4 regions of the Bradyrhizobium sp. HKCCYLS2038 genome follow, and region 2 is predicted to be linked to each of the others. Evidence: predicted binding sites of a transcription regulator. Region 2 holds the regulator's gene; each other region holds the start of a gene.
What was found. The regulator LexA, encoded in region 2, represses DNA repair genes until DNA is damaged. The targets are predictions, from matches to a motif close to TGTTCNNNNTGTGTTCNG.

Region 1: uvrA (excinuclease ABC subunit UvrA) is a predicted target of LexA. The motif match lies at 3,817-3,834, and genes of this name have one in related genera.
Region 3: ACQR1I_RS27870 (PA0069 family radical SAM protein) is a predicted target of LexA. The motif match lies at 2,078-2,095, and genes of this name have one in related genera.
Region 4: ACQR1I_RS00890 (helicase-related protein) is a predicted target of LexA. The motif match lies at 4,886-4,903, and genes of this name have one in related genera.

Annotation. Positions count from the first base shown of each region.
Region 1 covers NZ_JBNPTM010000003.1:346,210-353,708, reverse strand. Annotated here, with positions in the region: gene ACQR1I_RS15295 (hypothetical protein) at 1-42, shown strand, start outside; gene ACQR1I_RS15290 (DUF1963 domain-containing protein) at 177-473, shown strand; gene uvrA (excinuclease ABC subunit UvrA) at 664-3,726, opposite strand; gene ACQR1I_RS15280 (outer membrane protein) at 4,001-4,690, opposite strand; gene ACQR1I_RS15275 (outer membrane protein) at 5,088-5,735, opposite strand; gene ACQR1I_RS15270 (outer membrane protein) at 6,044-6,772, opposite strand; gene ACQR1I_RS15265 (outer membrane protein) at 6,988-7,499, opposite strand, start outside.
Region 2 covers NZ_JBNPTM010000009.1:24,299-31,797, reverse strand. Annotated here, with positions in the region: gene ACQR1I_RS30565 (ComEC/Rec2 family competence protein) at 1-1,285, shown strand, start outside; gene ACQR1I_RS30560 (hypothetical protein) at 1,240-1,497, opposite strand; gene ACQR1I_RS30555 (hypothetical protein) at 1,576-2,016, opposite strand; gene lexA (transcriptional repressor LexA) at 2,326-3,024, opposite strand; gene ACQR1I_RS30545 (molybdopterin molybdotransferase MoeA) at 3,214-4,425, opposite strand; gene ACQR1I_RS30540 (ATP-binding protein) at 4,717-7,323, shown strand; gene ACQR1I_RS30535 (TfoX/Sxy family protein) at 7,414-7,499, opposite strand, start outside.
Region 3 covers NZ_JBNPTM010000007.1:57,663-65,161, forward strand. Annotated here, with positions in the region: gene ACQR1I_RS27865 (ribonuclease HII) at 1-611, opposite strand, end outside; gene ACQR1I_RS27870 (PA0069 family radical SAM protein) at 888-2,066, opposite strand; gene ACQR1I_RS27875 (phosphoketolase family protein) at 2,260-4,677, shown strand; gene ACQR1I_RS27880 (glycosyl transferase) at 4,840-5,412, shown strand; gene ACQR1I_RS27885 (bifunctional helix-turn-helix transcriptional regulator/GNAT family N-acetyltransferase) at 5,481-6,410, shown strand; gene ACQR1I_RS27890 (hypothetical protein) at 6,542-6,967, shown strand; gene moaB (molybdenum cofactor biosynthesis protein B) at 7,023-7,499, opposite strand, start outside.
Region 4 covers NZ_JBNPTM010000001.1:189,182-196,680, forward strand. Annotated here, with positions in the region: gene ACQR1I_RS00855 (cold-shock protein) at 362-571, shown strand; gene ACQR1I_RS00860 (transcriptional regulator) at 687-929, shown strand; gene ACQR1I_RS00865 (hypothetical protein) at 1,012-1,260, shown strand; gene ACQR1I_RS00870 (T6SS phospholipase effector Tle1-like catalytic domain-containing protein) at 1,320-2,582, opposite strand; gene rpmB (50S ribosomal protein L28) at 2,890-3,198, opposite strand; gene ACQR1I_RS00880 (hypothetical protein) at 3,468-3,734, opposite strand; gene ACQR1I_RS00885 (DUF3108 domain-containing protein) at 3,742-4,590, shown strand; gene ACQR1I_RS00890 (helicase-related protein) at 5,045-7,499, shown strand, end outside.

The sequences.
Region 1 (7,499 bases), on a different contig from region 2:
AACAACAATGGCACGCTGACCGGCGTCTACCGGCAGTGGTAATCTTCGCCGAAGGCTAGGGTCGTTCGATCGAACCCGTCGCTCTTAGCCGAGCGGCGGGTTTGTCGTTGCCTTCCGGGCGGTAGACAATAGGCTGGAGCGAGCCGTCATCACCTCGAAGTCCAGCGGACCCACGCATGAAAGTCATTCCGCCGTTTCAGCTCACCCCCGAACCGTTGGATGACGCCGCGCGCGAAATGCCGCCCTTCAAATGGGCGCCAAAGCCGATCGGGCGCAGGCACCAGCTCGGTGGAAGTCCCGATTTCATCCAGGGTGACGAATGGCCGACCTGCAAGACCCGCCGGGTCAAGATGACGTTCTACGGGCAACTCGACTCGATCAATGACGAGATATGCATCGCGGATTGCGGGATGATCTACGTCTTCCTGTGTTTTGGTTGCTTCGAGTCCGAGTCGTTTGTTCAATCGAACTGATGCACGACTTAGCATTCGTACCAAGCAGCAGGCTCTCGCATGGCGCGCAAGCCCGTCGTCCCATCGTCATCGCGAGGAGCGGAGCGACGAAGCGATCCAGAGTCTCCCGCTCAGCTCTGGATTGCTTCCGCCTACGCCCAAGGGGCTTCGGCGGACACGTCGCTTCGCTCGCAATGACGGGGTGGCGGAACTACTCCGCCGCCTCGCTCGCGGCGCCACGCCCGCGCTTCTTCGGCTTGGCTGACTTCTCCAGCACCGGCTTCAGGAACTGTCCCGTGTAGCTGCGCGGCGCTTTCACGATGTCTTCGGGCGGGCCCCAGGCGACGATCTCGCCGCCGCCGTCGCCGCCTTCGGGGCCGAGGTCGATCACCCAGTCGGCGGTCTTGATGACCTCGAGATTGTGCTCGATGACGACCACCGTGTTGCCCTGCGCGACCAGCTCGTGCAGCACCTCCAGCAGCTTCTTGACGTCGTGGAAATGCAGGCCCGTCGTCGGCTCGTCGAGGATGTAGAGCGTGCGGCCGGTGGCGCGCTTCGACAGTTCCTTGGCGAGCTTGACGCGCTGCGCCTCGCCGCCGGACAGCGTGGTGGCCTGCTGTCCGACATGGATGTAGTCGAGGCCGACGCGGCGTAGGGTCTCGAAGGTGTCGCGCACGCGCGGCACCGCCTTGAAGAACTCGGCGGCCTCCTCGACGGTCATGTCGAGCACGTCGGCGATCGACTTGCCCTTGAAGAGGACGTCGAGCGTCTCGCGGTTGTAGCGCTTGCCCTTGCAGACGTCGCAAGTGACGTAGACGTCGGGCAGGAAGTGCATCTCGATCTTGATGACGCCGTCGCCCTGGCAGGCCTCGCAGCGGCCGCCCTTGACGTTGAACGAGAACCGGCCGGGCTCGTAGCCGCGCGCCTTGGACTCCGGCAGGCCGGCGAACCATTCGCGGATCGGCGTGAACGCGCCGGTATAGGTCGCGGGATTCGAGCGCGGGGTGCGGCCGATCGGCGACTGGTCGATGTCGATGATCTTGTCGATGTGCTCCAGGCCCTCGATGCGGTCGTGCGGCGCGGCGCCCTCGCTGGCGCCGTTGAGCTTGCGCGCGATCGCCTTGTAGAGCGTGTCGATCAGCAAGGTCGACTTGCCGCCGCCGGAGACGCCGGTGATGGCGGTGAACAGGCCGAGCGGAATCTCGGCCGAGACGTTCTTGAGATTGTTGCCGCGGGCGTTGATGACCTTGATGGTGCGGCGATGGTTCGGCGGCCGCCGCTCGGGCACCTCCACCTCCAACTCGCCGGTCAGATATTTGCCGGTCAGCGATGCCGGATTGCGCATGATCTCGGCCGGCGTGCCCTCGGCGACGATGTTGCCGCCATGGGTACCGGCACCGGGGCCGATGTCGAGCACGTAGTCGGCGAGACGGATGGCATCCTCGTCGTGCTCGACGACGATCACGGTGTTGCCGAGGTCGCGCAGCCGCTTCAGGGTATCGAGCAGGCGCGCGTTGTCGCGCTGGTGCAGGCCGATCGACGGCTCGTCCAGCACGTAGAGCACGCCCGTCAGCCCCGAGCCGATCTGCGAGGCCAGGCGGATGCGCTGGCTCTCGCCGCCTGACAAAGTGCCGGAGGAGCGCGCCAGGGTCAGATAGTTCAGGCCGACGTCGAGCAGGAAGGTGAGGCGGTCGCGGATCTCTTTCAGGATGCGGGTGGCGATCTCGGTCTGCTGCGCGTTGAGCTGCTTCGGCACCTCGGCGAACCATTCGCCGGCGGCCTTGACGCTGAGATCGGAGATCTCACCGATGTGCTTAGCCCCGACCTTGACGCACAGCGCCTCGGGCTTCAGCCGAAAGCCATTGCAGCCGGCGCAGGGCACGTCGTTGAAGTATTTGCCGAGCTCCTCGCGGGCCCATTCGCTCTCGGTCTCGCGGAAGCGGCGCTCGATGTTGGTGATGACGCCCTCGAACGGCTTCTTGGTGTCGTAGGCGCGGACGCCGTCCTCATAGGTGAACTTGATCTCGTCATCGCCGGAGCCGTGCAGCAGCGCGTTCTGCGTCTTCTTCGGCAGGTCCTTCCACTTGGTGTCGAGCGTGAACTTGTAGAACTTGGCCAACGCGGTCAGCGTCTGCAGATAGTAGGGCGACGACGACTTGGCCCAGGGCGCGATCGCGCCCTTGCGCAAGGTGACGTCCTTGTCGGGAATGACGAGGTCGGCGTCGACATGCTGCTCGACGCCGAGGCCGCCGCATTCCGGGCAGGCGCCATAGGGATTGTTGAACGAGAACAGCCGCGGCTCGATCTCGGGAATGGTGAAGCCGGAGACCGGGCAGGCGAATTTTTCGGAGAACAGGATGCGCTCGGGCCCGCTCTTGTCGTGGATTTTTGCCACCTTTTTCTTATCGTCATGGCCGGGCTTGACCCGGCCATCCATCTCCTTTGAAGGGGATGGATCACCGGGTCTCGCGCCTTCGGCGCGGCCCGGTGATGACGAGGAGGGGGCGGGGTCGGCGAATTCGATAACGGCCAGGCCTTCCGCGAGCTTCAGCGCGGTCTCGAAACTTTCAGCGAGGCGCTGGCCGATGTCGGGGCGCACGACGATGCGGTCGACCACGACGTCGATGTCGTGCGGAAACTTCTTGTCGAGCGTCGGCGCCTCGGCGAGCTCGTGAAAGGTGCCGTCGATCTTGACGCGCTGAAAGCCCTTCTTGAGATATTCGGCGAGCTCCTTCTTGTACTCGCCCTTGCGTCCGCGCACGACCGGCGCCAGCAGATAGAGTCGCGTGCCTTCCGGCAGCGCCAGCACGCGGTCGACCATCTGCGACACGGTCTGGCTCTCGATCGGCAGGCCGGTGGCCGGCGAATAGGGCACGCCGACGCGCGCCCAGAGCAGGCGCATGTAGTCGTAGATCTCGGTGACGGTGCCGACGGTGGAGCGCGGATTCTTCGAGGTTGTCTTCTGCTCGATCGAGATCGCCGGCGACAGCCCGTCGATCTGGTCGACATCCGGCTTCTGCATCATCTCCAGGAACTGGCGCGCATAGGCCGACAGCGATTCGACGTAGCGGCGCTGGCCCTCGGCATAGATGGTGTCGAAGGCGAGCGAGGACTTGCCGGAGCCGGACAGGCCGGTGAACACCACCAGTCTGTCGCGCGGAATCTCGACGTCGATGTTCTTGAGATTGTGCTCGCGGGCGCCGCGGATGGTGATCGCCCGCAGGCTCGACTGGTTGGCTTGCGCGCGCTGCTTGGCCTTGAGCACTTCATCCATGACGATCGTCCCACGGCGCTGTGACGCGCCATCGTTGCAGGCGCGTTCGCCGGAAGCCGGCCATCGGACGCCAGAGGGAAAAGGTATCGTCGGAACGTAGGAAGAACGAGCCTGGATTTCCAGTGCCGTCAGCGAATCATCAACAATGCGTTCGGCGAATGGCAGCGTCTGGCAGCAGCCGGTCCGGCTGGGCGCCTCCGATACCGCGCGAGGAACAAACAAAAGCCTCCGCCCTCAGGCGGAGGCTTGGCGCCCGATCGCGCTGGTGCCGACCTCAGAAGCGGTAGTTGAAGCCAATATCGACGGAATGCATGCCGACCGTGCCGGTGCCGCGGCTGACGCTGCGGCCAAGCGCGCTGAACGTATAAGTCTCGCTCGAGAAGCTCCGGTGGAGATGCTGAAGCTTCACCGTCCATTGCGGCGCAAGCATCCATTCGACGCCACCGCCCACCGTCCAGCCGCCGTGAAAATGGCTGTCGGACGCCCTGAACGCGCCAGGTCCCGCTAGTGACAGCTTCATCTCGTCCCAGGCGAAGCCGCCGGTGCTGTACACCAGGAGCCTGCCGAAGCTGCGGCCGAAGCGGGCGCGGAACGTTCCCCAGTCCTGGACCTTCACCGTCAAGATGCCGGGCCCGCGAAGGGTGGCGATGGTGTTCGAGCTGCTGATGTCGGTCCAGGCTGCATCGGCCTCGACGCCGACCACGATGTTGCCGCTCTGCCAGTTGTAGCCGGCCGTGGCGCCGGCGAGGCCGCCGTTGAGCGCGCCCCTGTTGAAGGCGAAGCCCCCGGAGGTGCCGAGATAGAAGCCGGCCCAGCTGAATTGCGGAGGCGCCACCGGCGCCTTGAGATAGTTTTCGGTCCCCAGATCAGCCGCCGTGGCCGGCGCAGCCAGCACGGCCAAGGCACCAGTCAGGGCAGCACCGGTCAGAATCAGAGTCTTAGCCGTCCGCAAAATACGCAACATGATACGCAACTCCCCAAGACCTGCCTTGCGGCAGGCGACACACTGTTAGTTCTAGTTCCCCCGTTTACGTTGCGGTCATAGCCGGCTTCCTGGCGCACAGCCGTCACTTCGGCGCCACACTTCAGACGAAACGGGGGAAATACGGGGGCGCGAAAAAAACAGAATGGATTGAATGGGTTGCGAGACGTGCAGCGTTGCGCCGATGCAACAAGGCGCAGAACGTGAGTTCCGTCAGGATGCAACCTGTGAGTTCCGCGTGTGACCGGGCCACCGCGAACCGTCAATAAGCTTGTCCGGCGCGCATCTCGCGCGCAGCGGGCGAGCGCATAGTGAGAACAAAAAAACCTCCGCTCGCGAGAGCGGAGGTTTCTCTGTGCGTTGGCCCGGAGGCCAAGTCTTAGAAGTGGTAGTTGATGCCGAACTGAGCCGAGTGGATGTTGATGTTGCCCGAGTTCACGAAGCCGCCAGTGTAGTTGTAGGTCGCGGCGCCGAAGCTCTTGTAGAGGTATTCGCCCTTCAGCGACCAGTTCCGGGCGAACATGTATTCGACGCCGGCGCCGACCGTCCAGCCCGAGTGGATGTTGCTGGGCGACTGATTGTTGAAGAACGAGCTCGTCAGACGGTTGTCGGCCCAGGCGTAACCGCCGGTGGCGTACAGCATGGTCGGACCGAAGGCATAGCCGATGCGGCCGCGGACCGTGCCCCAGTCGCGGATCTGCGAGGTCAGCGTGCCCGGGAAGCCGGCGACGACGCCGGTGCCGTTGATGTCGGCCCATGCAGCGTCAGCCTCGATGCCGTACACGACGGCGCCAGCCTGCCAGTTGTAGCCGGCCGTACCACCGACGAAGCCACCCTGCTGGGTGAACGTGCCGCCGAACTGGCCGCTGGCATAACCGCCCATCGCACCGATGTAGAAACCGGTCCAAGTCTGAACCGGGGCAACGACCGGCGCCTTGGTGTAGGTCGGGCGCGCAGCAAGATCAGCGGCGGCGGCGGGAGCGGCCAGAGCGGCCAGAGCCACGGTCGCGAGCAGGATCTTCTTCATTCTTGTCTCCAGTCTAGTCGTCGAAGCCCGCGTCGCACCAAAGCTCTTACGCACGAAACAGACTTTCTCGTTCAAGTTGACGACCGTCCTATAGCCGGGTTCCGCACCGATTGCAGTCACCCGGAAGACACACTCGCGGGCGAAACCGGGCATTTACGGGGAAACTGGAGAAAGTCGATGTAACTCAAATGCTTGGTTCCGCGTGTTGCAGCGCGGTGCCGATGGCAAGGGCGCAACAAAAAAGGCCGGCTCGACGCCGGCCTTTCGAGGTTTCATTGGACGAAGAAACCTTCGGTTGTCGAACCCGATCAGTATCGGGCGACGACCGGTCCGCCGAAGCGGTAGTTCAGCCGGGCCGTGAACAGATCGACGTCCTGCTTGATGGTGTCGGTCTGGGTGAAGACGGCGCCGCGGAAGGTCACGTTCTGGTTGCCCATGAACAGGTGATCGTATTCGAAGCCGACCGACCAGTTCGGAGCAAAGCCGAATTCAACACCGGCGCCGACCGTGGCACCCCAGCGCGTGCTGGTGGTGGTGGCGAGCGGGGCGAAGATCACGCCCGAGAAGATGTCGTGCTTGGAGCTCGTCACCGCAGCGCCGCCCTTGGCATAGAGCAGGACGTTGTCGAAGGAATAGCCGATCTGGCCGGTGAACAGGCCGAGCGCGTTGACCTTGGTCCGGTTGGAGTCGACCGGGAACACGAGGCTGTTGTTCTGGCCGGTCAGGTCGGCCCAGTTACCCTGCGCCTCCAGGCCGAACACCACCGAGCTCATCTGCCAGCGATAGCCGAACTGGCCGCCGACGGTGCCGCCGGTGGCATTGTGGCAGCCTTCGGCCGCGCCGCCGACGATCGTCCAGCAATTGCGGCTGGTGCCGTAGCCTGCGTTGATGCCGGCGTAGAAGCCGCTCCAGTCGTTGATGGCGACCATCATCGGCGGCGCCTTGGTGTAGGGCCGCGCGGCGAGGTCTGCCGCCGAAGCGGAATTGGCGGCTGCGATGCCGACGAGGGCCGTCGTGATCACGAGCAACTTTTTCATCAAATGCTCCCCCGAGGAGTTTGGAATGACAAGCGATGGCACGTTGATACATCGCGGGCCACGGGGAGGCTGTAACGGATGCGCCACAGAGGTGAAAAAGCGTTATAAATCAAATATTTAACACAAAATCGCCGCGTCGGTGCCGGGCTGCCGACACGAAAAAGGCCGGCGCGAGCGCCGGCCTTCCAATGCGCTCCGAGGAGCGCGTTTTTTCGTCAGTAGCGCGCGCTGACCGGGCCGCCGAATCGGTAGTTGACCCGGACGGTCGCCATGTCGATGTCCTGCTTGATGGTGTCGACGCGGGCGTTCACCGCGGCCACCGGGAAGCTGATATCGCGCGAGCCCATGAACAGGTGATCGTACTCGAAGGCCACCGACCAGTTCGGCGCAAAGCCGTACTCCACGCCGGTGCCGACGGCGCCGCCCCAGCGGGTCTCGCTGGCCGAATCCAGGACCGTGCCGACCGCGAAGGGCGCGGCGTTGGTGGCGGTGCCGGTGTACTTGTTGTGCGCGACGGCGGCGCCGCCCTTCACGTACCAGAGCACGTTGCCCCAGGCATAGCCGACTTGGCCGGTGAACAGGCCGATGGCGTCGGTCTTGGTGTTGTTGGTGACGCCGGCGGCGAGCGCTGCGGTGCTCGCATTGGATGATTTCAGATTGGTCCAGTTGCCCTGGGCTTCAACGCCGAACACCCAGCTCGCGGCCTGCCAGCGATAACCGACCTGGC
Region 2 (7,499 bases):
CCATCCGATCAAGAAATGGGCGGCCGGCGCAGCGCTGGTGGCGGCCGCGTTCTATCTGTTGCTGTCCGGCGCGGAGGTCGCGACGCAGAGGTCGTTTTTCATGACGGCCGTCGTGCTGATCGCCGTCATGGTCGACCGCCGCGCCGTCACCTTCCGCACGCTCGCGGTGGCTGCGATGATCGTGCTGATCGCAGCTCCCGAGGCGCTGGTGCATCCGAGCTTCCAGATGTCGTTCGCGGCGACGCTCGGCCTCGTCGCGCTGGTGCAGTTCGGCATGCCCCGGCTGTTCGCGACGCCGGACTCGTCGGCCACCCAGCGCATCGCGCTGTGGGGCGGGCGCGAGCTCGTCATGCTGCTCCTGGCGTCGCTGATCGCGGGCCTCGCCACCACGCCCTATGCCGCGTTCCATTTCCATCGCGTCACGCCCTATGGCGTCTTGGCCAATCTCGCGGCGATGCCGGTGGTCTCCGCGCTGGTGATGCCTGCGGGCCTGCTCGGGCTGCTGGCGGCGCCGTTCGGCCTGGATGGTCCGTTGTGGTCGCTGATGGGTTGGGGCATCGACTGGATGATCGCGGTGACGCGCTGGGTGGCGGCGCTGCCCGGCGCGGTCGGACGCATCACCGCGTTCGGCATCGGCCCGCTGATCGTGGCCAGCCTCGGGCTGGTCCTGATCGGCCTGCTGCGGACGCCGCTGCGCTGGTCCGGCGCCGTCGCGCTCGCTGCGGCCACTGCGTGGGCCGTCGCGACGCCGCAGCCCGACATTCTCGTCTCCGGGGATGGCCGCGCGGTCGCCGTGCGCGGCGGCGACGGGCGGCTGCACGTGATGCGCACCGGCAAGGACGTGTTCGTCACGCGGGAGTGGCTGGCCGCCGATGCCGATGCGCGCCTGCCGGCCGATGCTGCGCTCGGCGACGGCGTGTCCTGCGACGAGGCAGGCTGCGTGGTGGCGATGGCCGACGGCCGCTTCGTCGCCATGGCGCTGCGCGCCGATGCGCTGTCTGATGATTGCGCGCGTGCGGCGCTGGTGGTGGCGGCGCGCGCCGCGCCGTCGAACTGTGCCGCGGCTGTCATCGATCGCCATCGCCGGCGCCAGCAGGGCGCGCTGATGCTGGTGCGCCGGGGCACGCGCTTCGACGTCACGCCGGCGCGCGCCGATGGCACCGACCGCCCCTGGTGGCCGGCGCCAGCCGACGCCGGTGATTTCGAGCCGACGCTGACGCCGCGCGCGCCGCCGCGCAGTCAGGACGCGACGCCGCCGGAGACCGAGCAGGGCGTCGAAGATTGAGGCCCCGATAGTTCGAACGTGCCGAGATGATACTCGGCGCCGTCAAGCCCGTCGAACAGCGAGGAGACCTCGACGAGCGTGAACGACGCCCCGGGATCGCGCCGCCAGATCGCAACGTCGTCAGCCGTGACCGTCAACCACCCGAACGCCAGCATATAGCGGCCGGGTTCGATGATCCGGCCAGCCTGGTTCCAATCGATCTTGTTGACCACGGTGATACCCCCGGCGGCCACAACGCCGGTCGAGGGACACCGTTCCTGTCGCCAGAGTGTAAGCTCCGCGCGTTCAGCTCAGGTGATGCTGATGCGGCGGATCGGGGTCGTCTGCGGTGTCGGCGTATCGTTCGCCATGCCGGGGCCGCGCTCGGTCGGCTGCTTGGTGACGGGCAGCTGCAGCACCGTGACGCGCTGGCCTTCGCAGAGCTGCGTCACGAGCACGTGGCGGCCATCGGCGAACTCGACGGCGTCGTGGTGGCGATCGGGAATGTGCTTTTCGATGCTGTTGAACTTGGCGACGCGCTCGCGGATTGTCCGGGTCCAGAGCCAGCGGCTGTCGTAGCGGACGTCCTCGGCGAAGGCGAGCTCGGTGCCGGGCAGCATGCAGACCGCGACGGTCGGCTCGCTTTCGCTGGCGAAGCCGCGGGTCGCGGTGCCGCGGAACGTCGTCGAGATCAGCGTCTCGCCGACCTTGGCGGGACGGGACGCAACGGCATGGAGGCTGTAGTCACACATCGGATCGCTCCTCGCTGAGAGATAGCCGACCCACGCTTCCCCCCGGACAGGCGCAGGCCTCTATCAGAGTGGACATCGAGGAGATGTTAGCGCGCGCTTCGCGGCAATTCTGCGCTGATCTGCACGGCATGCGGGTGGCCGCGATCACAAGCGTTTGAGGATACCGCGCTGCACATCATGACATGCATTCGCGCGCGACTCGATTTCGCGTCTTGCTTCTTTTCTTTGCGTCTCACGTCGTTCGGTGGCGAAGATCACAGCACCCCGCCACCGATCGATCGTGCATATCCAGCAAGCGACGTCGCGTGCTCAGTACTTGCGATACAGGCCGACCAGCTTGCCCTGGATCTTGACGCGGTTCGGCGGCAGGATGCGGACCTCGTAGGCGGTGTTGGCCGGCTCCAGCGCGATCGATGCGCCGCGGCGGCGGAAGCGCTTCAACGTCGCTTCCTCGTCGTCGATCAGCGCCACCACGATGTCGCCGGTGTCGGCGGTCTCGTTGCGCTGGATCAGCGCCATGTCCCCGTCGAGGATGCCGGCATCGACCATCGAGTCGCCGCGCACCTCCAGCGCATAATGGTCGCCATTGCCGAGCATGTCGGCGGGCACGCTGATGGTATGGCTGCGGGTCTGCAGCGCCTCGATCGGCGTACCGGCGGCGATGCGGCCCATCACCGGCACGGCGACCGGGCGCTCGCCGTCATCGAGCGCCGGCGTCGAGGTGCGAACCTTGCCGAGATTGCCCTCGATGACCGAGGGCGTGAAGCCACGGCGGTTGCTGGCCGCCTGCGACAGCTCGGGCAGCTTGATCACCTCGATGGCGCGGGCACGGTTGGGCAGCCGGCGGATGAAGCCGCGCTCCTCCAGCGCCGTGATCAGGCGGTGAATGCCCGACTTCGAGCGCAGATCGAGCGCGTCCTTCATCTCGTCGAACGAGGGCGGCACGCCCGCTTCCTTGAGCCGTTCGTTGATGAACCGCAGGAGTTCGTACTGTTTGCGCGTCAGCATCTCGGCCTGGTCCCCAGTTTGTTGTCGTCCAAGTCCCGTGCCCTGCGTCCCTGAGCCGGAAGTGAACGTTCGTATTCGCGTCGCCCGCAACATACTAAAAACAAATCATGAACGGACACTATATGTTCGATGTGTGTTCCGCAATCCTAAAAATATGATGAACGGCGCGGGCTTGCCGGTGAGAAAAGCTCAATTCGGCAGGCGCAGGATCTCGCAGGGGCTGCCGGCAGGCGCCTTCTGCGCGAAGGCCGGGCGGATCACCAGCGCCTGCGACAGCGCGAGATTCCCGAGCAGCGACGAATCCTGCTGCGTCACCGGGGTCGCCACCAGCGTGCCGTCGGCACGCTCGTCCAGCCGGGCCCGCAGATAGTCCTCGCGCGAATCATTGGCGCCGAGCTCGCGGCCGAGCAGGGCGGTCTCGCGCGGCAGCTGCGCCTCGTCGCGGCCGAGCAGGCGCCGAATCAGCGGCACCAGGAACAGGATGGCGCAGACATAGGACGACACCGGATTGCCGGGCAGGCCGATCACCCTGACGCCGCCGAGCCGGCCATGCATCATCGGCTTGCCCGGCCGCATCGCGATCTTCCAGAACGCCATCTCGACGCCCTCGGCCTCCAGCGCCTGCTTGACCAGGTCGTGATCACCTACCGAGGCGCCACCTGTCGTGATCAGGATGTCCGCGCCCGATTCGCGCGCCCGGCGAATGCCGGCCACGGTGGCTTCGAGCGTATCCGCCGCGATGCCGAGATCGACCGCTGCAGCGCCTTCGGCGCGCACCATCGCGCGCAGCGCGTAGCCGTTGGAGTAGACGATCTGGCCCGGGCCGGGCTCGGAGCCCGGCATCACCAGCTCGTCACCGGTGGCGAGCAGCGCCACCGTCGGCCGCCGCCGCACCGGCAGCGTAGGATGGTTCATGCTGGCGGCGAGCGACAGGTCGCGATCGCTGAGCCGGCGTCCGGCGTTCAGCAGCACCATGCCCTGATGAAAGTCGACGCCGGCGGGCCGGATGTGCCGGCCCTTGATCGCGGCCTCGGTGATCACGACGTGGCCGTCGCCCGCAATCGTGTCCTCCTGGATGACGACGGCGTCGGCGCCATCAGGCACGACGCCGCCGGTGAAGATGCGAGCGGCCTCGCCGGGTCCCACCACGCGGTCGAACGGCCGACCCGCCGCGACCTCGCCGATGACCTTCAGCCGTGCCTGCGGCTTGTCCGCATCGACAGCGCGCACCGCGTAACCGTCCATCGCCGACATCGCCTCGGGCGGCTGAGTCCGCAGCGCTGCCAGATCGCGCGCCAGGATGCGGTGAAAGGCATCGTCCAGCGCGACCTGCTCCTCGGCCAGCGGCTCGGCGCCTGCGAGCACCGCGGACAACGCATCGGATACCGGCATCAAGGCCATTGGAGTTCCTTTGAAAGCGATCGTGGGGGCGTTCTAGCCAATGGCGCTGTCGTGGCCAAGCGCGGCGCCAGCGTCGGTTCCAATTGCCCGCGCGCCCGGTGCATCGCGACCGTAGTGCTACGGTAGGGTCCGGCACCAGCCGGTTTCAGCCGATTTCGGCGCGCAAGAAGCCGAATTTGCTGCCCGTCGCAAGCGGGCCGGCCTGCTGCCTCGGGTTGTAGTTCAGTGTTTGAGAACGATTCTCCGCGAATCTCTGCCCGAGCCCAACTCCGATGGTGGAACTCAAACGGAATGCCTCGCGCGGAATATCACGCTGCAAGACGCAGCTGGTCAACCACCCCTCTCTTGATCGCCGCGCTGATCGCGCTCGCCTGTGCCGCCTTCGTGGCCGTGGAGGTCTCGCGCGCGCTGAGGCTGCGCGAGGCGATCTTCACCGATGGAAAGAAGGACACCGTCAATCTCACGAGCTCTCTGCTGCAGCACGCCGAGCTGACGTTTCGCACGGCCGACGCGCTGCTCACGGGGACCGTGTCCTCGCTCGAGCATCGTCCTCCGGATCGGGACGACCGCAGGCGTCTCAAGGCCTGGTTCATCGACGAGCTGAAGCGCATGCCGCAGCTCGTCAACCTGTTGGTGGTCGACCAGGAGGGCACGCTGCTGGTCAGCACGATCGCCGAAGAGGGCACCGTGAACTACGCGGATCGCGACTTCTTCGCCTATCATCGCGATGACCCGGACCGTGGCGTGCGCCTGCACGTGCCGATTCGTGGACGCGCCAGCAATCAATGGATCATTCCGCTCACGCGGCGCTTCAACCGTCCCGACGGCAGCTTCGGCGGTGTCGTGGTGGCGGCGCTCGGCACGCAATATTTCCAGGATTTCTATCAGCGGCTCGACGTCGGCCGGAATGGCGCGATCCTGTTGGCGTCGCTGGACGGGCCGCTGCTGGTACGGCGGCCCTACGCCGAGTCAAATGTCGGCCGCGACATGACGCAGAGCGGCCTCTTCCAGGAGCTCAAGCGCACTCCGGTCGGCAGTCTCGAGATCACGTCATCGACCGATGGCGTCCGACGCTTCAACAGCTACGAGCAGAGCAGCAGTTTACCGATCTTGGTTGCTGTCGCGCACGACGTCGAAGAGATGCTGGCGCCGTGGTGGCAGTCGACCATCCGGCGCATGGTCGAGGCCGGGGCGATCGTCGCCATGATGATCCTGCTTGGGATGCTGATCTGGCGCACGACCCGGAAGCTCGCCGACCGGGCGACCGAGCTTCGTGAGGCCAACGAGCGCTTCGCTGTCGCCATCGATGCGCTGCCGGACGGGCTGAGTGTCTTCGGCGCCGACAACACGCTCATCGTGTCGAACCGGCGGGTCGCCGAGCTCTACGATATCGACCCCCAGGAGTTTTGCCCCGGCGCCCCCTTCAGCCGTTTTGCGCAGCTTTCCAGGGAACGCGGCATCAAGTTCGAACTCGTCGCCAACAACGAAACCGTTCGGCTCGAAGGGGGGCGTACCATGGCCGTGAGGCGCGCCACGACGCCCGACGGCGGCTGGGTTTCGGTCCATGAGGACATCACCGAGCGCGTCCGCGCGGCGGAGATGCTCGACGAGCGGCTCACCGAGCTGACGCAGACGCGAAACCGCCTGGAAGAGCAGCGCAACGAGCTGATCGCTGCGAGCGAAGCGCTCTCCGCGGCCAAGGATGCGGCGGAGGCGGCCAGCCGCGCCAAGTCGGATTTCCTTGCCATCATGAGCCATGAGATCCGCACGCCGATGACCGGCATGATCGGCATGATCGGGCTGTTGGCCGACACCAAGCTCGATCACGAGCAGAAGGAACTCGCTGATATCGCCAAGCTCTCGGCGCGCAATCTGCTGACCGTGGTCAACGACATTCTCGATTTCTCGAAGCTCGAAGCCGGTCAGGTGGCCTCGGAAGCGATCGATTTCGACATCGACAACGTCGTCGGCAGCGTCATGGCCCTGATGGGGCCGAAAGCGAGAGAACGCGGGCTTGCGCTGCAGGCCTCGCTCGCCGAGGAGATGCCGCGCCGGCTCCGTGGCGACCCCCACCGGATTTCCCAGATCCTGCTCAACCTGGTCGGCAACGCGCTCAAATTCACCGAGCGCGGATCGGTCACGATCACGGCCTCGCATGAATGGCTTCCAGACGATCAGGTCCAGCTCAGCATTGTGGTCGCCGACACGGGGATCGGCATCTCCAGCGAGTCGAAGGAGCGGCTGTTCCAGCCGTTCAGCCAAGCCGATACCTCGGTGTCACGCCGCTATGGCGGTACCGGTCTCGGACTTGCGATCTGCAAGCGCTTGTCCGAGATCATGGGGGGCACGATCGGCTTCGACAGCGTCGAAGGACAGGGCAGCCGGTTCTGCTTCACCGTCCGCTGTGGGCTGGCTTCGCTGGAGACGATGGAGGTTGCGCCGCTCGCCCCCGAGCTGCCCGACGACAACGAGGCGCTCGAAATCCTCGTCGCCGAGGATAACGACATCAACCGCAACCTGATCGCAAGGCTGCTTGCCAAGCGGGGCTATCGGGCCGACATGGTCGTCAACGGCTGGGACGCGGTCGAAGCCGTTCAGCGCAAGCGCTACGATCTGGTGCTGATGGACATGCAGATGCCGAAGATGGACGGCGTCACCGCGACCCGCATGATCCGCGATCTCGGCAGCGATGCGGCCGACGTGCCGGTGATCGCACTGACCGCAAACGCCTTGGCCAACCAGCGCGCGCTGTGCGTCGCCGCCGGCATGGACGACTTCCTTACCAAGCCGATCCAGCCCAATCGTCTCTACGAAGCGATCCTGCACTGGAGCAGACACGGCCGTCATGCCAGCCGCCGTCGTGAGCCGGTGGATCTGCTCGCGCAAGACGGCGTCTGACACGAGCAGCGTTGACCGGCGTGCAACCCCGGTTGCGGGCTGTGTCGGGCGCGAGGTGGATCGAGCCTGCGTTCAGCGCCGCCGCGGCTTTTACGCTGTGCGTCCAGCAGTCTTGCTCCGTCTTGCCGCGACCCGAAGCGCCGCCGCCAGCGCGGCACGCGCCCAGCGGATGAATT
Region 3 (7,499 bases), on a different contig from region 2:
TCCTGCGCCAGCGCGCACATCAGCCGGTCGCGCGTGACCTTGGCGACGATCGAGGCCGCGGCGATCGACATCACCAGGCCGTCGCCGCCGATCACCGCCTCGCAATTGCAATCGACGTCGATGCGGTCGCGGCCGTCGACGAACACGTGCTTCGGCGCCTCCGGCAGTGCCCTCACCGCGCGCGACAGCGCCCACAGCGAGGCCCGCAGGATGTTGTCGCGATCGATTCGCGCCGGCGACGCCATCGCCACCGCGAAGGAAGACGTCTTGCAGATCTTGTCGAACAGCACCTCGCGCTGCTCGGCCGTCAGCCGCTTGGAATCGTCGAGGCCCTTCGGGATGCGATTGGGATCGAGAATCACGGCGGCGGCGACCACGGGGCCCGCAAGCGGCCCACGGCCGGCCTCATCGCAGCCGGCGACCGGCCAGATACCCTGCTTCAGCAGCGCGCGCTCGCGGCGGAAGCTCGGCGGCGCCACCGCGATGACGCCCTTGCCGGCTTTGACAGAAGCTTTCGCCGTGCCCTTCGCTGCAGCGGCCTTCGTCACAGCACCGCTGGCCGCTTTCGCCCTGCCCGGCTTCTTCGCTTGGTCCCGAATCATGGCCGGCATGGTGCGGAACGAGCCGCGGCAGCGCAACCCGGAACCATGCTCAAGTCCCCGCTATCCATAGTGCCACTGCACTGCTAGATCTGGCAGAGCTGGTAGAGGCAGACGGCTCGACGGCTTGCCCCTCTTTCCAGCCACTGGGTAGTTCCTACGCTTTCGACCGCAACCGCCAGACGCAGATAGTCTCCAGTGGCAGGCACTGGATGACTATCGCCTCGACACCGGCGCTGCAAGCAACCTCGCGGACGTCGAGCGCATCACTTCAACGCTCGCTTACGCTCAGAACAAGCTCAACTGCTGCCCGCCGCCCTTCGGCCGCACAAAATGATCGGTCGTCAGCTTGGTCCGGCGCTTGTTCAGCCCGAGCTTCTCGCAGGCGATCTCGAAGCGGCGGCCGATCATCCAGGCCATCGGCCCCGTGCCCTTCATCCGCGTGCCCCATTGCGAGTCGTAGTCACGGCCGCCGCGCATGTCGCGGATCAGGGTGAAGACGTGGCGATAGCGGTCCGGATAGTGCTCCAGCAGCCATTCGCGGAACAGGTCACGCACCTCCAGCGGCAGCCGCAGCAGCACATACGCCGCCTCCTTCACGCCGGCGTGGGCCGCCGCATCGAGGATGCGCTCGATCTCGCTGTCGTTGAGCGCCGGGATCACAGGCGCCACCATCACAGTCGTCGGAATGCCCGCCTTGGACAAGGCCTGCAGCGCCTCCAGCCGCTTCGACGGCGTCGACGCCCGCGGCTCCATGGTGCGCGCCAGCTTCGGATCCAGCGTGGTCACTGATATCGCGACCTTCGCCAGGTTCTTCTTGGCCATCCGCGCCAGAATGTCGGCATCACGCATCACCAGCGCCGACTTGGTGACGATTCCGACGGGATGGCCAACCTTTTCCAGCACCTCGAGGATGCCGCGCATAATCTTCCGCTCGCGCTCGATCGGCTGGTAGGGATCGGTGTTGGTGCCGATCGCGATCATCCGCGGCTCGTAGCCGCTGGCCGCGAGTTCCTTCTCCAGCAGCGCCGGCGCATCCGGCTTCACGAACAGCTTGGATTCGAAATCGAGCCCCGGCGACAGGCCGAGAAAGGCGTGGGTCGGCCGCGCGAAACAATAGACGCAGCCGTGCTCACAGCCGCGATACGGATTGATCGAGCGATCGAAGCCGATGTCAGGCGACTCGTTGCGGGTGATGACCTTGCGCGAGGTATCGGTCGCGACCGTCGTCTTGAACGGCGGCAGTTCCTCGAGGCTCTGCCAGCCATCGTCGAAGACAACGCGGGCCTCCGCCTCGTAGCGGCCGCTCGCATTGGATTGGGCACCCCGGCCGCGGCGCCGGCCCCGTTCGATGGCGACCGCGAGTTCGGGAAAGTCCTTTTCAGGACTCGAGGAAGGCGCGCCCACCGGCTCGGAGGGCACCGTGACCGGCGGGCGCTTGAGGGCATGTGAAGATGCTCGGCTCATGGGCCAAGACATAGCACAAAAAGAGAACATAACAAGATCAAAATTGAACAGGCTGAACCGAATTGGTTCTAAGCCTGGGCTAGGCCAGCCATCACATTCCCGTTCTATGCTGCGGCCGCGTTGGAACGGGACGGTGCGGCGTTACTCTCATGTACTCTCCCGCAGGCGCGAAACAGACGGCAAGCGAGGTCCCATGCAGATCAGTTCTCCCCAACCGACCCTTCGTGCCGACGATCTCGACCTGCTCGATCGCTATTGGCGCGCGGCCAACTATCTCTCGGTCGGGCAGATCTATCTGCTCGACAACCCGTTGCTGCGCGAGCCGCTCAAGCCCGAGCACATCAAGCCGCGCCTGCTCGGCCATTGGGGCACGACGCCGGGGCTGAACTTCATCTACGCCCATCTCAACCGCGCCATCGCGGCGCAGGATCTCAACGTCATCTATGTCTGCGGTCCCGGCCATGGCGGCCCGGGCATGGTCGCCAACACCTATCTCGAGGGCACCTACAGCGAGATCTATCCGGACATTACCCGCGATGCCGACGGCCTGCGCAAACTGTTCCGGCAGTTCTCCTTCCCTGGCGGCATTCCGAGCCATGCGGCACCTGAGACGCCGGGGTCGATCCACGAAGGCGGCGAGCTCGGCTACGCGCTGGTGCACGCCTATGGCGCCGCGTTCGACAATCCCGACCTGATCGTCGCCTGCGTCGTCGGCGATGGCGAGGCCGAGACCGGCCCGCTCGCCGCGTCCTGGCATTCGAACAAGTTCCTGAACCCCGCGCAGGACGGCGCCGTGCTGCCGATCCTGCATCTCAACGGCTACAAGATCGCCAATCCCACCGTGCTCGGCCGCATGAGCGATGCCGAGATCAAGTGCCTGTTCGACGGTTATGGCTATGCGCCGCTGTTCGTCGCGGGCGACGAGCCCAAGGCGATGCACCGGCAGATGGCGGATGCGTTTGACGTGGCGTTCGCAAGCATCCGCTCGATCCAGCAGAACGCACGTCAGCCGGATGCAGTGATCCAGCGCCCGCGTTGGCCGATGATCGTGCTCCGCAGCCCGAAGGGCTGGACCGGCCCGAAACAGGTCGACGGCCTCAAGGTCGAAGGCTTCTGGCGCGCGCATCAGGTGCCGATATCGAATCCGCGAGGCAAGCCGGAGCATCTCGCGCTGCTCGAGACCTGGATGAAGAGCTATCAGCCGGAGACGCTGTTCGACGCGCAAGGCCGCCTCGTGCCGGAGCTGCAGGCGTTGGCGCCGCGCGGCCCGCGGCGCATGGGCGCCAATCCGCACGCCAACGGCGGGCTGCTCAAGCGCGAGCTCAAGCTGCCGGATTATCGCGCCTTCGCGGTCAAGGTGACCTCACCAGGCGAGACCATCGCGGAAGCGACGCGCGAACTCGGGAAGTTTCTGCGCGAGGTCATCACGCTGAACGCGGCCAACCGAAACTTCCGCATCATGGGCCCGGACGAGACCGCCTCGAACCGGCTCGACGCGGTGTTCGACGTCACCGAGCGGGTATGGATGGAGGGCATCGAGCCCTATGACGTCCATCTCGCGCATGACGGCCGCGTCATGGAAGTGCTCAGCGAGCACCTCTGCCAGGGCTGGCTCGAAGGCTATCTGCTGACCGGGCGCCATGGCCTGTTCTCCTGCTACGAGGCCTTCATCCACATCGTGGATTCGATGTTCAACCAGCACGCCAAATGGCTGAAGGTGTCGCGCCATCTGCCGTGGCGGCGGCCGATCGCGTCGCTGAACTATCTCTTGACCTCGCATGTCTGGCGCCAGGATCACAACGGCTTCAGCCACCAGGATCCGGGCTTCGTCGACCTCGTCGCCAACAAGAAGGCGGACATCGTCCGCATCTACTTCCCGCCCGATGCCAACACGCTGTTGTGGATCGCGGATCACTGCCTGCGCACCTACAACCGCATCAACGTCATCGTCGCCGGCAAGCAGCCCGCGCCGCAATGGCTATCGATGCAGGACGCCGCTGTTCATTGCGACGCCGGCATCGGCATCTGGTCGTGGGCGGGCACCGGCCCCGCCGACGCCGAACCAGACGTCGTGATGGCCTGCGCGGGAGACGTCCCGACCCTGGAGACGCTCGCCGCCGTCGACCTGCTGCGCAACAGGCTGCCGCATCTCAAGATCCGCGTCGTCAACGTCGTCGACCTGATGACGCTGCAGCCCGAGACCGAGCATCCGCACGGCCTCAGCGACCGCGACTTCGACAGCCTGTTCACGACGAACAAGCCTGTGATCTTCGCCTATCACGGCTATCCGCATCTCATTCACCGCCTCACCTACAGCCGCACCAACCATGCAGGCATGCACGTGCGCGGCTTCATCGAAGAGGGCACCACGACCACGCCGTTCGACATGGTGGTGCTCAACGAGCTCGACCGTTTCCATCTTGCCATCGAGGTGATCGAGCGGGTGCCGGGGCTCAGCGTCTCCGCCGCGCATGTGAAGCAGGACTTCCGTGACGCGCTGATCGCGCACGCGCGCTACGTCCGCGAGCACGGCGAGGACATGCCGGCCATCCGCGACTGGGCCTGGCAGAGCAGCGCGGCCGGGACGACGCCAGCGGAGGCCGGGGACTGAGCCCCCACTCAGCCGCTGACGACCGCGGCCTGCCGTTCGGGCGACGTCCGAACGGGGCGCGCGGGGATGCTGCCGCAAAATTCCGCAATGCAGCGGGCTGATTTGGCCGTGACGAGATGATAACAGTCCGGGCGGAGGCACTAAAATCCCGATGTCCGGTTCATGCTGAGCGTGATCATTCCGACCGCAGGAGTCGAGCAGACCGCCGTGGCCACCCTGTCCGCGCTGGTGCCGGGGGCCGCGGCAGGTGTCGTTACCGAGGTGCTGCTGGTCGACCGCTCCGCCGATTCCAGCGTGATCGAGCGTGTCGCCGACGTCGCCGGCTGTCACTTCATGACGTTCGAGGGCTCCCATGCCGCCGCGCTGGCGGCCGGCGCCGCTCAGGCGCGCGCCCCATGGCTTATGTTTCTGCCGGCCGGCGCAATGCTCGATCCCGGCTGGATCGATGAGACCGTGCAGTTCGTGCAGAGCGTGGCGGCGGCGGGCCGGCCGCGCGCCGGCGTGTTTCGCTACGCCCGCTCGCCCTACGCAGACACCAGCCTGCGCGACCGCCTGCGATCGGTTGCGCGGGCGCTGGTCGGGCCGCTCGGTGACCAGGGTCTTCTGATCGCCAGGGATCATTACCGCCAGATCGGCGGCTACAAGCCGGACGCCAAGCGCGCCGAAGCACAGCTGTTGCGCCGGCTCGGCCGCTCGTCGCGCACCATGCTGCGCAGCCGGATCGTCATGGTGTAGCGGCCGCCTCGATACTTGCCAAAGTCAACAAATTAGTTGACAATGGCAAACATTGAGGAGATGCCGCCATGCCCGATGTGCAGCCCGACAATTCGGTCACAGCCGTTCGCGCCTTCAACCGCTTCTACACCAGGAAGCTCGGCGCGCTCGATCAGCATTTGCTGGACAGCCCGTTCTCGCTCGCCGAGGCGCGCGTGCTCTACGAGCTCGCCCACCACGACGCGACGACGGCCAAGGAGATCGGCCTGCTGCTCGGTCTCGATGCGGGCTATCTCAGCCGCATCGTGCAGAGCTTCGACGAGAAGGGCCTGATCAACCGCACACCCCTGCCCTCGGATCGCCGGCAGCAGCAGCTCAACCTCACCGCTCGGGGACACCAGGCCTTTGCCAAGCTGGATCGCAGCTCGCAGACGGCGATCGCCGCGATGCTGGCAGCGCTCGGCGCCCCGGCACGTGAGCGGCTCGTCGGCGCGATGGGCACGATCGAGCGCCTGCTGCAGGAGCCGGCGCAGACACGCCCCGTCGTCGTGCTGCGCAGCCACCGCGCCGGCGACATCGGCTGGGTCATCGCCCGGCACGGCGCTGTCTACGCGCAGGAGTATGGCTGGAATGCCGAGTTCGAGGCGCTGGTCGCCGAGATCGGGGCGCAGTTCATCAGAAGCTACGATCCGGCGCGCGAGCATTGCTGGATCGCGGAGCTGGACGGCGCGCCAGTCGGCTCGATCTTCCTGGTCAAGGCCAGCGACGACGTCGCCAAGCTCAGGCTATTGCTGGTGGAGAAGACGGCGCGCGGCTTTGGCGTCGGCCGCGCCTTGACCGAGCAGTGCATCCGCTTCGCGCGCGAGACGAACTACAAGACGATCGAGCTGTGGACGCAGAGCATCCTCACCGCCGCGCGCGACATCTACGCCCGCGCCGGCTTCCGCAAGGTCGCCGAACAGCCGCATGCCTCGTTCGGCGTCGAGCTGATCGGCGAAACGTGGCGGCTCGAGCTTTGATTTGCCGATGGACGACAACTGCCGGTAGGTCGACATCATCTCCACACCACGCCGAGCATGCCGATTGCGGAGTTCCCGTGCTTCGGTAGTATCCCGCGAAACGGAGTGGGGTCTGAGCGGTGATGAACGTGATGATGCGATCGAAGCTTGTGGCGCTGGTTGCGCTCGCAAGCTTGTTTGGATTCGAAGCCGGCACGGCGGCTTATGCCGCGCCGAAAGCAGCCGGCAAGGGACGCACGACGGTCACGATCACGCGCACGACTGATTTCCTGTATCTCGCGGCGCCCGCCGCGGTCGAGATCAACGGCACCAAGGTGGCGAGCCTCGGCCGTGGCGAGAGCTACAACGGCCCGCTCGTGCCCGGCGCCACGACCATCACCGTGTCGACATGGTCCACACCGGGGTCTTCCAAGATCAGCTTCAATGCCGTCCCCGGCAAGACCTATCGGATGGTGGTCGGCCCGCGCGGGGAGAATTTCGCGGCCAACATGCTCGGTGGCCTGATCGGCGCGGCGATCGAAGGCGGCGGCGCCTTCGCAATCGGCCCGGCGAAATGATTCATATGTGAGCCGCAAGCGTGAGCCGCGGGACGCGGCTCACCGTCAGGTCGCGTCAGGCGGTCGCGCCTTGCGCCTTCGGCCGGCGCAGATGCTCGTCGAGCCGCGGCATGATCTCGACGAAATTGCAGGGACGCGTGCGGTAGTCGAGCTGGGCGGCCAGGATGCCGTCCCAGCCGTCGCGGCAGGCGCCGGGCGAGCCCGGCAGGCAGAAGATGTAGGTGGCGCCGGCGACGCCCGCGGTGGCGCGGCTCTGGATCGTCGACGTGCCGATCTTGGCATGGCTGAGCAGGTGGAAAGCGATCGAGAAGCCGTCCATGCGCTTCTCGAACAGCGGCTCGATCGCCTCCGGCGTGACGTCGCGGCCGGTGAAGCCGGTGCCGCCGGTGGTGATGATGACGTCGACGCCGGGATCGGCGATCCAGGACCGCACCACGGCGCGGATCTTCTCGACGTCATCGGTGACGATGTCGCGCCCCGCGAGCTTGTGGCCCGCCGCCGTCAGGCGGTCGCTCAAGGTGTTGCCGGACTT
Region 4 (7,499 bases), on a different contig from region 2:
TCACGTTGAACAGGCGAATTCTGAAATGAACTTGCGTGCCTCGCGCTGAGACAGCGTGATCCCCTTCGTGGAAGGCGGGAGCACGAGGTGTCTCTCTGCCATCGATGGCCGGGCCGTTACCGATGGTCCTTTCAAGATAGGCTCCAAGGGGCGACAATGCCAGCGGATTGGGCTGCAGCATCAGTGTCTGGCAACTATATTTGCCTCGCGCCCTTGTAATTACGCGGAAAACCTCTACCTTCAGATTGTTCGATTAGCCGCCGTGCCTTTCTGAATGTGCCCGCGGGCTATTTCCAAAGACATCGCTCAGTTGAATGTGAGATCGCGCCATACGCGCGCGTCGAATGCTTTGGAGAAAGACATGCCGCAGGGTACCGTGAAGTGGTTCAATGGCCAGAAGGGCTTTGGTTTCATTCAGCCGCAGGACGGCGGAAGTGACGTTTTCGTTCATATCAGCGCCGTCGAGCGTGCGGGTCTGAGCGGTCTGGCCGAGGGCCAGAAGGTCAATTTCGAGCTGAAGACCGATAAAATGCGCGGCAAGGTCAGCGCTGAGAATCTCTCGCTGGCCTGATCGCCCCACGCCATTTCACGGATGTACTGAAATGGCTGGTTCGCCCGCTCAATCCTGTGATTGAGCGGGCCGCTTGCGTTTGTGCTTTGACTGCCGCTCGTGAAAGGATTGGTCGATGGTCATCAAGAAGGCATCGCAGCCCTCGGCTGAAAGCATCGCCCGCGCGCAACGCCGGCAGACTGCCGCCGAGGAGGGAGCGAAGGCGATGGCCGAGTCCGATCGACGCGCCGTTGCGGTGCGCCAGAACATGGAGCGCCTGCGGATGCTGAGATTGGCGAAGGAGGCGGAACAGGCGAAAGCCGCCGCCGATGCGCCGCCCGCTGCGACCGCCAAGCGACGCAAGAAGGCCGCGTCATAATCCGCTTGCGGTGGTATACTGCCGTTGATTCCGACGAACAGCGTTCCGCGTCCAGATTCACAGTCGTGCCGAGGAGGCTGACGTGACCAGACCCACAACGTCGAACGTGCGCATTTCCAAGGTCGATGCGAGCGACGGAGGGCAGACGATTGCGTTCGCACTCGCGATCGGTGCTGCGAGGCAGGTCTGTCATCTCGAGACCAGCTTCTGCAGCCGCAATCAGGCGCTGGCTTATCTGCAGCGGAACCGCACCATTCTGGAGCAGCGCGCCCGCGAGCTGTTCGTGCGCGGTGAGCTCACCGACGGCGTCATTCACCTCAAGATGATCTGACGCCGCACGGCGATGCCGGGGCACGCTCGCGACCTCGCCCCGTCCCTATTTGGAGCTAATTACTCCGTCTTCTGCTTGACGGGCAGCGGAACGCGCTCATACGTCGCCGGCAGATTGACCGGACGATAGTCTTTCGACTCGGCGATGCGCATCAGCACGCTCTCGTGGACGAAGGCGCCTTCCGGAACGAAGCGTGGCTCGCAGTTCGGAATGTAGCAGCCGAGATGCACCTTGCGCGCCGGCCACTCCTTGTACTTGGCCTTCTTCGGCAGATATTCGAGCACCCGCCAGACCGCCGTCATGGAGTCGTGCAGCGCGCCCTGAATACTCGGCGCGACATATTGAAACGGGCTGTTCTTGCGCTGGACGCCCCAGGCGAGCTGGTTCACGGTGCGGGGATTGACCGCAAGCCCGGCTTCCACCGCCTCGTCGATCATCCAGAGCAGCGGATATTTCGACGCTGCAGACTCCGCCTCGGGATAGCCGCCGCCGACGTCGCAATGCACGCCGGCGAACCACACTTGCTTGGTGTCCTGCGGGCGCGCCTGCGCCTTGTTGAAGCGGTTGGGCGTGAACGTCTGCGGCATGTTCCACGGCTTCAGCCGGAACATGCAGCGCCGCTCGTCCATCGCCGCTGCCTGGCGGAAGATCCTGACGCTCGGATTCTGGATCGTGAAGGCGAGTTCCTCAAGGCTCGGCAGCGCAAGCAGCCGGTCGGTGCGCGGCACGATGACGCTCGCGACCGTGTCCCACACGCCGACGAAGTGGATCGTCGGCCAGCGTGTCGAAGTGATGCGCGCGAACTGTGCGGCCTGATCGTCACGGCTTTCCGGGATCGGACCTTCCTCCTCGGTGCTCTCGACCTCCGAGGTGACGCCGCGTCCGGCCTTGGGATTGTCCGACGAGTATTTCTTGTAGGCGATCACGCCCGAGCCGGCGAGATTGATCTGGTCGGGCGAGATCAGCCCGACCTTGTGGATCAGTCCTGCGAGCACGCGCACCGTGTAGGCGCCGCGCGAAAAGCCGAACAGGAAGATGCGGTCGCCGTCCTGGTAATGCGTCGCCAGGAAGCAGTAGGCGTTGATGACGTTGTCATCGAGTCCGTAGCCGGTGGCGAGCCCAAGCACCATGTTGAAATTGGCCTTGAAGCGATGCCAGCTGTCGGGCTGGGTCAAGGTTCCGACGCCGGGGTCGTAGAAGACGGCCTGGAGCGGCGTGGTCTTGTCGGTCTTGCGCAGGCAGCGATAGAGCTTCAGGACGTTGGAAATGTTCTCGCTGATCTCGTTGCCGGTGCCGTCGCAGCAGATCACAATATTTTTCATGGCAAAGGAATGTCCGAGATAATGCTACCGCAGCGAGTGTAGAGCATCCGGCCGATGTTGGGGAGGTCGGTTCGCCCTGACACTTCGTCTGTGTTGCGCCCGGCGGACACTCATTGCTGCAGGCTGGTCGCCGCGACGGGCAGAAGTCGCCGTCGTGCGAACCGCGGTTCGCACCGCAGGCGAAAGACAACGACCAGGAGCAATGGCCAAAAGACAACGGCCGGATCTCGCGATCCGGCCGTTTGTTATGTCATGCCGCTCGAAACCCGCGTGCGACGCGTTCGGCTTCGGCGTGTCGTGCTGGAACTCAGCTGGCCTTGGCGACCGGAGCGGCCTCGGCGGCCTTCTTCTCGATGGCGCGCTTCAGCTCCAGCGCGCGCGGCGACAGCGCCGCGGCGTTGGCCTTCATCAGATAGGCATCGAGGCCACCATTGTGGTCGACGCTCTTGATCGCATTGGTCGAGACGCGCAGGCGCACGTTGCGGCCGAGTGCATCCGAGATGAAGGTCACGTTGCACAGGTTCGGCAGGAAGCGCCGCTTGGTCTTGATGTTAGAGTGGCTCACCTTGTGGCCAACCTGGGGGCCCTTGGCCGTCAGTTCACAACGCCGCGACATGGCAATAAATCCTCTCTCATCCCCGCACCCTTCGTCCACCCAAGGTCGGTGGGCCGCGGGGGTCCAAAACTCGTCCAGCTCTTCTCTGGGAGATGCGGTCCTATAGGGGGGATGCGGCTTTTCGTCAAGGTTTTGAAGGCCGCGGCGAATCCGGACGTGGCCGCGGGCCAAAACAGCCGCCCGTCCAGCCGATCATGCCCCCCGGTGCTCCGGCCCAAGCCGCCGGACAGCAGAAAAGCGACTGTATAATCAATAGTATAGCTTGCAACCTAGACCATATAAAGGGCGCATTCGAGCGCGATGGATGTTGTCCCGCGAACAGCCCCGAGCGCCAGAAAGGTGCCGTGCTGTGCGGTACCGGAGATTGCGAGGGGTTCCGGCAGCCGCCAGACCAGCGTCGTCGGCCCGGTGCAAAGCGCTGGACAAACCGCCATTGTTGGACGGTTCGCGTTGTTCGAAGGCAGTTTTGGCTTAAGTAGCAAGAACGCGCGCCGGATGGACCCGGCGCTCTCAGGCAGGCGGATCGGCAGGATCATCCCTCACGTGACCATCACATCGGCTCTTCCGTTTCGCTCTCCGCGCGCGATTGCAGCGGGGTCTTTCCTGTGCCTGCTGCTGCTCGCCGAGGGCGCGCACGCCCAGGCCCGGCTCGACGCGCAATACACCGCCTCGTTGGCCGGAATTCCCGTCGGCAAGGGCACCTGGGCGGTCGAGATCGCCGATGACCAATACGCGGCGTCCGCCCAAGGCGGCACGGCCGGGTTGCTCAAGAGCTTTTCGCAGGGCTCAGGCACCGGCGCGGTGCAGGGCCGGGTCGTCAACGGCGCCCTGGTCGGGCAGAGCTATCAGGCGTCGACCACGACGGGGAAGAAGTCCGAGCAGATCCACATCAACCTGCAGAACGGCAATGTGAAGGATTTCGCCATCGAGCCGGCGCCCCCGGTCGATCCCGACCGGATCCCGGTGACGGATGCGCACAAGCGCGGAGTACTGGATCCGATGACCGCATCGCTGGTGCGGGTGCCCGGCACCGGTGAGCTGCTGTCGCCGGAGTCCTGCCGAGGCGCGGCGCCGGTGTTCGACGGCCGCATGCGCTACGAACTCAAGCTCGACTACAAGCGCATGGAGAACGTCAAGGCTGACAAGGGCTATCGCGGCGTGGCCCTCGTGTGCGCGATCTACTTCACCCCCGTCGCCGGCTACATTCCGGACCGGCCGGTGGTCAAATATCTCGCCCAGGCCCGCAACATGGAAATCTCCTTCGTGCCGATCGCGGGCACGCGTGTCCTGGTGCCTTTCAAGGTGGTCATCCCGACCCCGCTGGGTACCGCAATGCTGGAGGCGACGTCCTTCATCGTCCAGGCGACGCCGCACGTCGCCAAGACGCAATAGGCCGGCCGGCGCGCTGTTTTTGGTTGACGCCCGTCATGAGGCTCGCACCTGTGCGTCCCGGAATGACCGGCTCTGAGTATTCAAATGACTGCTGTCTGCGACCAGTGAATCCGTTTGACTCCTGCGCGATTCTGATTCGACTCGGGACTCGCGGAAACACGGGCCAGTTCCCTCGCAAAAGCGTTGCTTGTCGCGGCCGCAAAAACTTGATCTAGTGCTGATGAGATCGCAGAGCGCGAGATGTTGCGGTGAACGAAGCCGGAAAGACGATGGAGTCACCGATTCCTTCGTGATTCGTTCTCAAGGCGTTCCGAAGCTTAAGCTGCGTCCCTATATGCGTAGCAATGTGACACAGGGGTGAGGAGCGCAGCCTCTCAGAACCACGACAAATTAAGCATCCATTGCGCCTGACCCGCGCGCCTGCAACGTCCGCTTCGAGACCCAAATTTAACGAATGGCTTTTTCGTCTTTTTCGGCTGCCTCGCCTTTCGAGCGCACGCCCGATCGCGTTGCCGGAAGCGGCGTCACCGCCGTGCTCGGCCCGACCAACACCGGCAAGACGCATCTGGCGATCGAGCGCATGCTCGCGCATTCCTCCGGGATCATCGGCCTGCCGCTGCGGCTGCTCGCGCGCGAGGTCTACAACAAGATCGCGGATCGGGTCGGCAGCGCGGCGGTCGCGCTGATCACCGGCGAGGAAAAGATCAAGCCGAAGAGCCCGCGCTATTGGGTCTCGACGGTCGAGGCCATGCCGCGGGATCTCGACGTCGCCTTTCTCGCCGTCGACGAGATCCAGATCGCCGCCGATCTCGAGCGCGGCCATGTCTTCACCGACCGCATCCTCAACCGCCGCGGTCGCGACGAGACGCTGCTGCTCGGCGCAGCCACGATGCGGCCGATCATCGAGCGCCTGCTGCCGGGCGCTTCGATGGTGACGCGGCCGCGCTTGTCGCAGCTCGAATTCGCTGGCGATCGCAAGATCACGCGGCAGCCGCGCCGGACTGCGATCGTCGCGTTCTCGGCCGACGAGGTCTATGCGATCGCCGAGCTGATCCGCCGGCAGCATGGTGGCGCTGCTGTCGTGCTGGGCTCGCTGTCGCCGCGCACCCGTAATGCGCAGGTCGCGATGTTCCAGAATGGCGACGTCGACTATCTCGTGGCCACCGATGCCATCGGCATGGGCCTCAATCTCGACGTCGACCATGTCGCCTTTGCCTCCGACCGGAAATATGACGGCTATCAGTTTCGCCGCCTGACTCCGTCGGAGTTTGCCCAGATCGCGGGTCGTGCCGGGCGCGCGACGCGCAACGGCACCTTCGGCACCACCGGACGTTGTGCGCCGTTCGAGCCCGAGCTGGTCAACGCGCTGCAGAACCACACCTTCGACAGCGTGAAGGTGCTGCAATGGCGCAACGCGAAGCTCGATTTTGCGTCGTTGAGCGCGCTGCAGGTGTCACTGGCCATGACGCCGGCGCACGAGGCGCTGACCCGCGCGCCGATCGCCGAGGATCTGCGCGTGCTGGATCATGCGGCGCGCGATGCCGAGGTGCGCGACATGGCACATGGTGCGACGGCGGTCGAACGTCTCTGGGAAACCTGCCAGATTCCCGATTATCGCAGGCTGTCGCCGGCCGCCCATGCCGAGCTCGTCACCACCGTGTTCGGCTTCCTGATGCAGAAGGGGCGGATTCCCGACGCTTGGTATGCGGCCCAGGTCGATCAGGCCGACCGGGTCGATGGCGACATCGACACGCTGTCCGGGCGAATTGCACAAATTCGCACCTGGACCTTCGTGGCGAACCGGCCGGATTGGCTACGTGATCCCGACTATTGGCAGGGTATTACCCGCGAACTCGAAAATAAATTGTCAGACGCCCTTCATGAACGGCTCACGGAGCGTTTCGTTGATCGTCGTACCAGTGTATTGATGCGGCGCCTGCGGGAGAACAGTGTTTTGAATACGGAAATCGGCAAGACCGGCGAAGTCATCGTTGAAGGGCACGCGATCGGCCGCCTGGATGGATTCACGTTTGCGCCCGACGCCGCCGAGGCTGGCTCGGACGCCAAGGCCCTGCAGGCTGCCGCCCAGAAGGCTTTGGCCGGCGAGATCGAAGCGCGCGCCGAGAAGCTGTCCAACGCGCCCGACGAGCACATCGTGCTCACCGCCGACGGAACCGTGCGCTGGACCGGCGATGCCGTTGCCAAGCTCGTTGCTGCCGACGACGCGCTGCATCCGCGGCTGCGCATCATCGCTGACGAGCGCCTCACGGGCGCGGCGCGCGACAAGGTGCAGGCCCGGCTCGACCTGTGGCTGAAGACGCATGTCGAGAAGTTGCTCGGGCCCTTGTTCGAGCTGTCCAAGGCCGAGGACATCACCGGCATCGCGCGTGGCATCGCCTTCCAGCTGGTGGAGGCGCTCGGCGTCATCGAGCGCACGAAAATCGCCAACGAGATGAAGGATCTCGACCAGCCTTCGCGCGCGGTCCTGCGCAAATATGGCGTGCGCTTCGGCGCCTATCACATCTACGTCCCGGCCTTGCTGAAGCCTGCCGCGCGCGCGCTCGCCGCGCTGTTGTGGGCGGAGAAGCAGGGCAATGTCGACATGTCCGCGCTGACCGGCGCGCAGCATCTGGCGAGCTCGGGACGGACCTCGTTCCCGGCCGACAAGGCGCTGCCGCGGGATGCCTATCGCGTGCTCGGCTACAAGCAGGCGGGTGAGCGCGCGGTGCGCGTCGACATCCTGGAGCGCCTCGCCGATCTGATTCGTCCCGCCCTGGCCTGGCGCGAGAACGCAGCCGGTGAGAAACCGGCAGGAGCCTTCGATGGCCGCGGCTTCGTCGTGACCCAGGCGATGACCTCGCTGACCGGTTCGGCCGGCGAGGATTTCGCCTCGGTCCTGCGCGCACTCG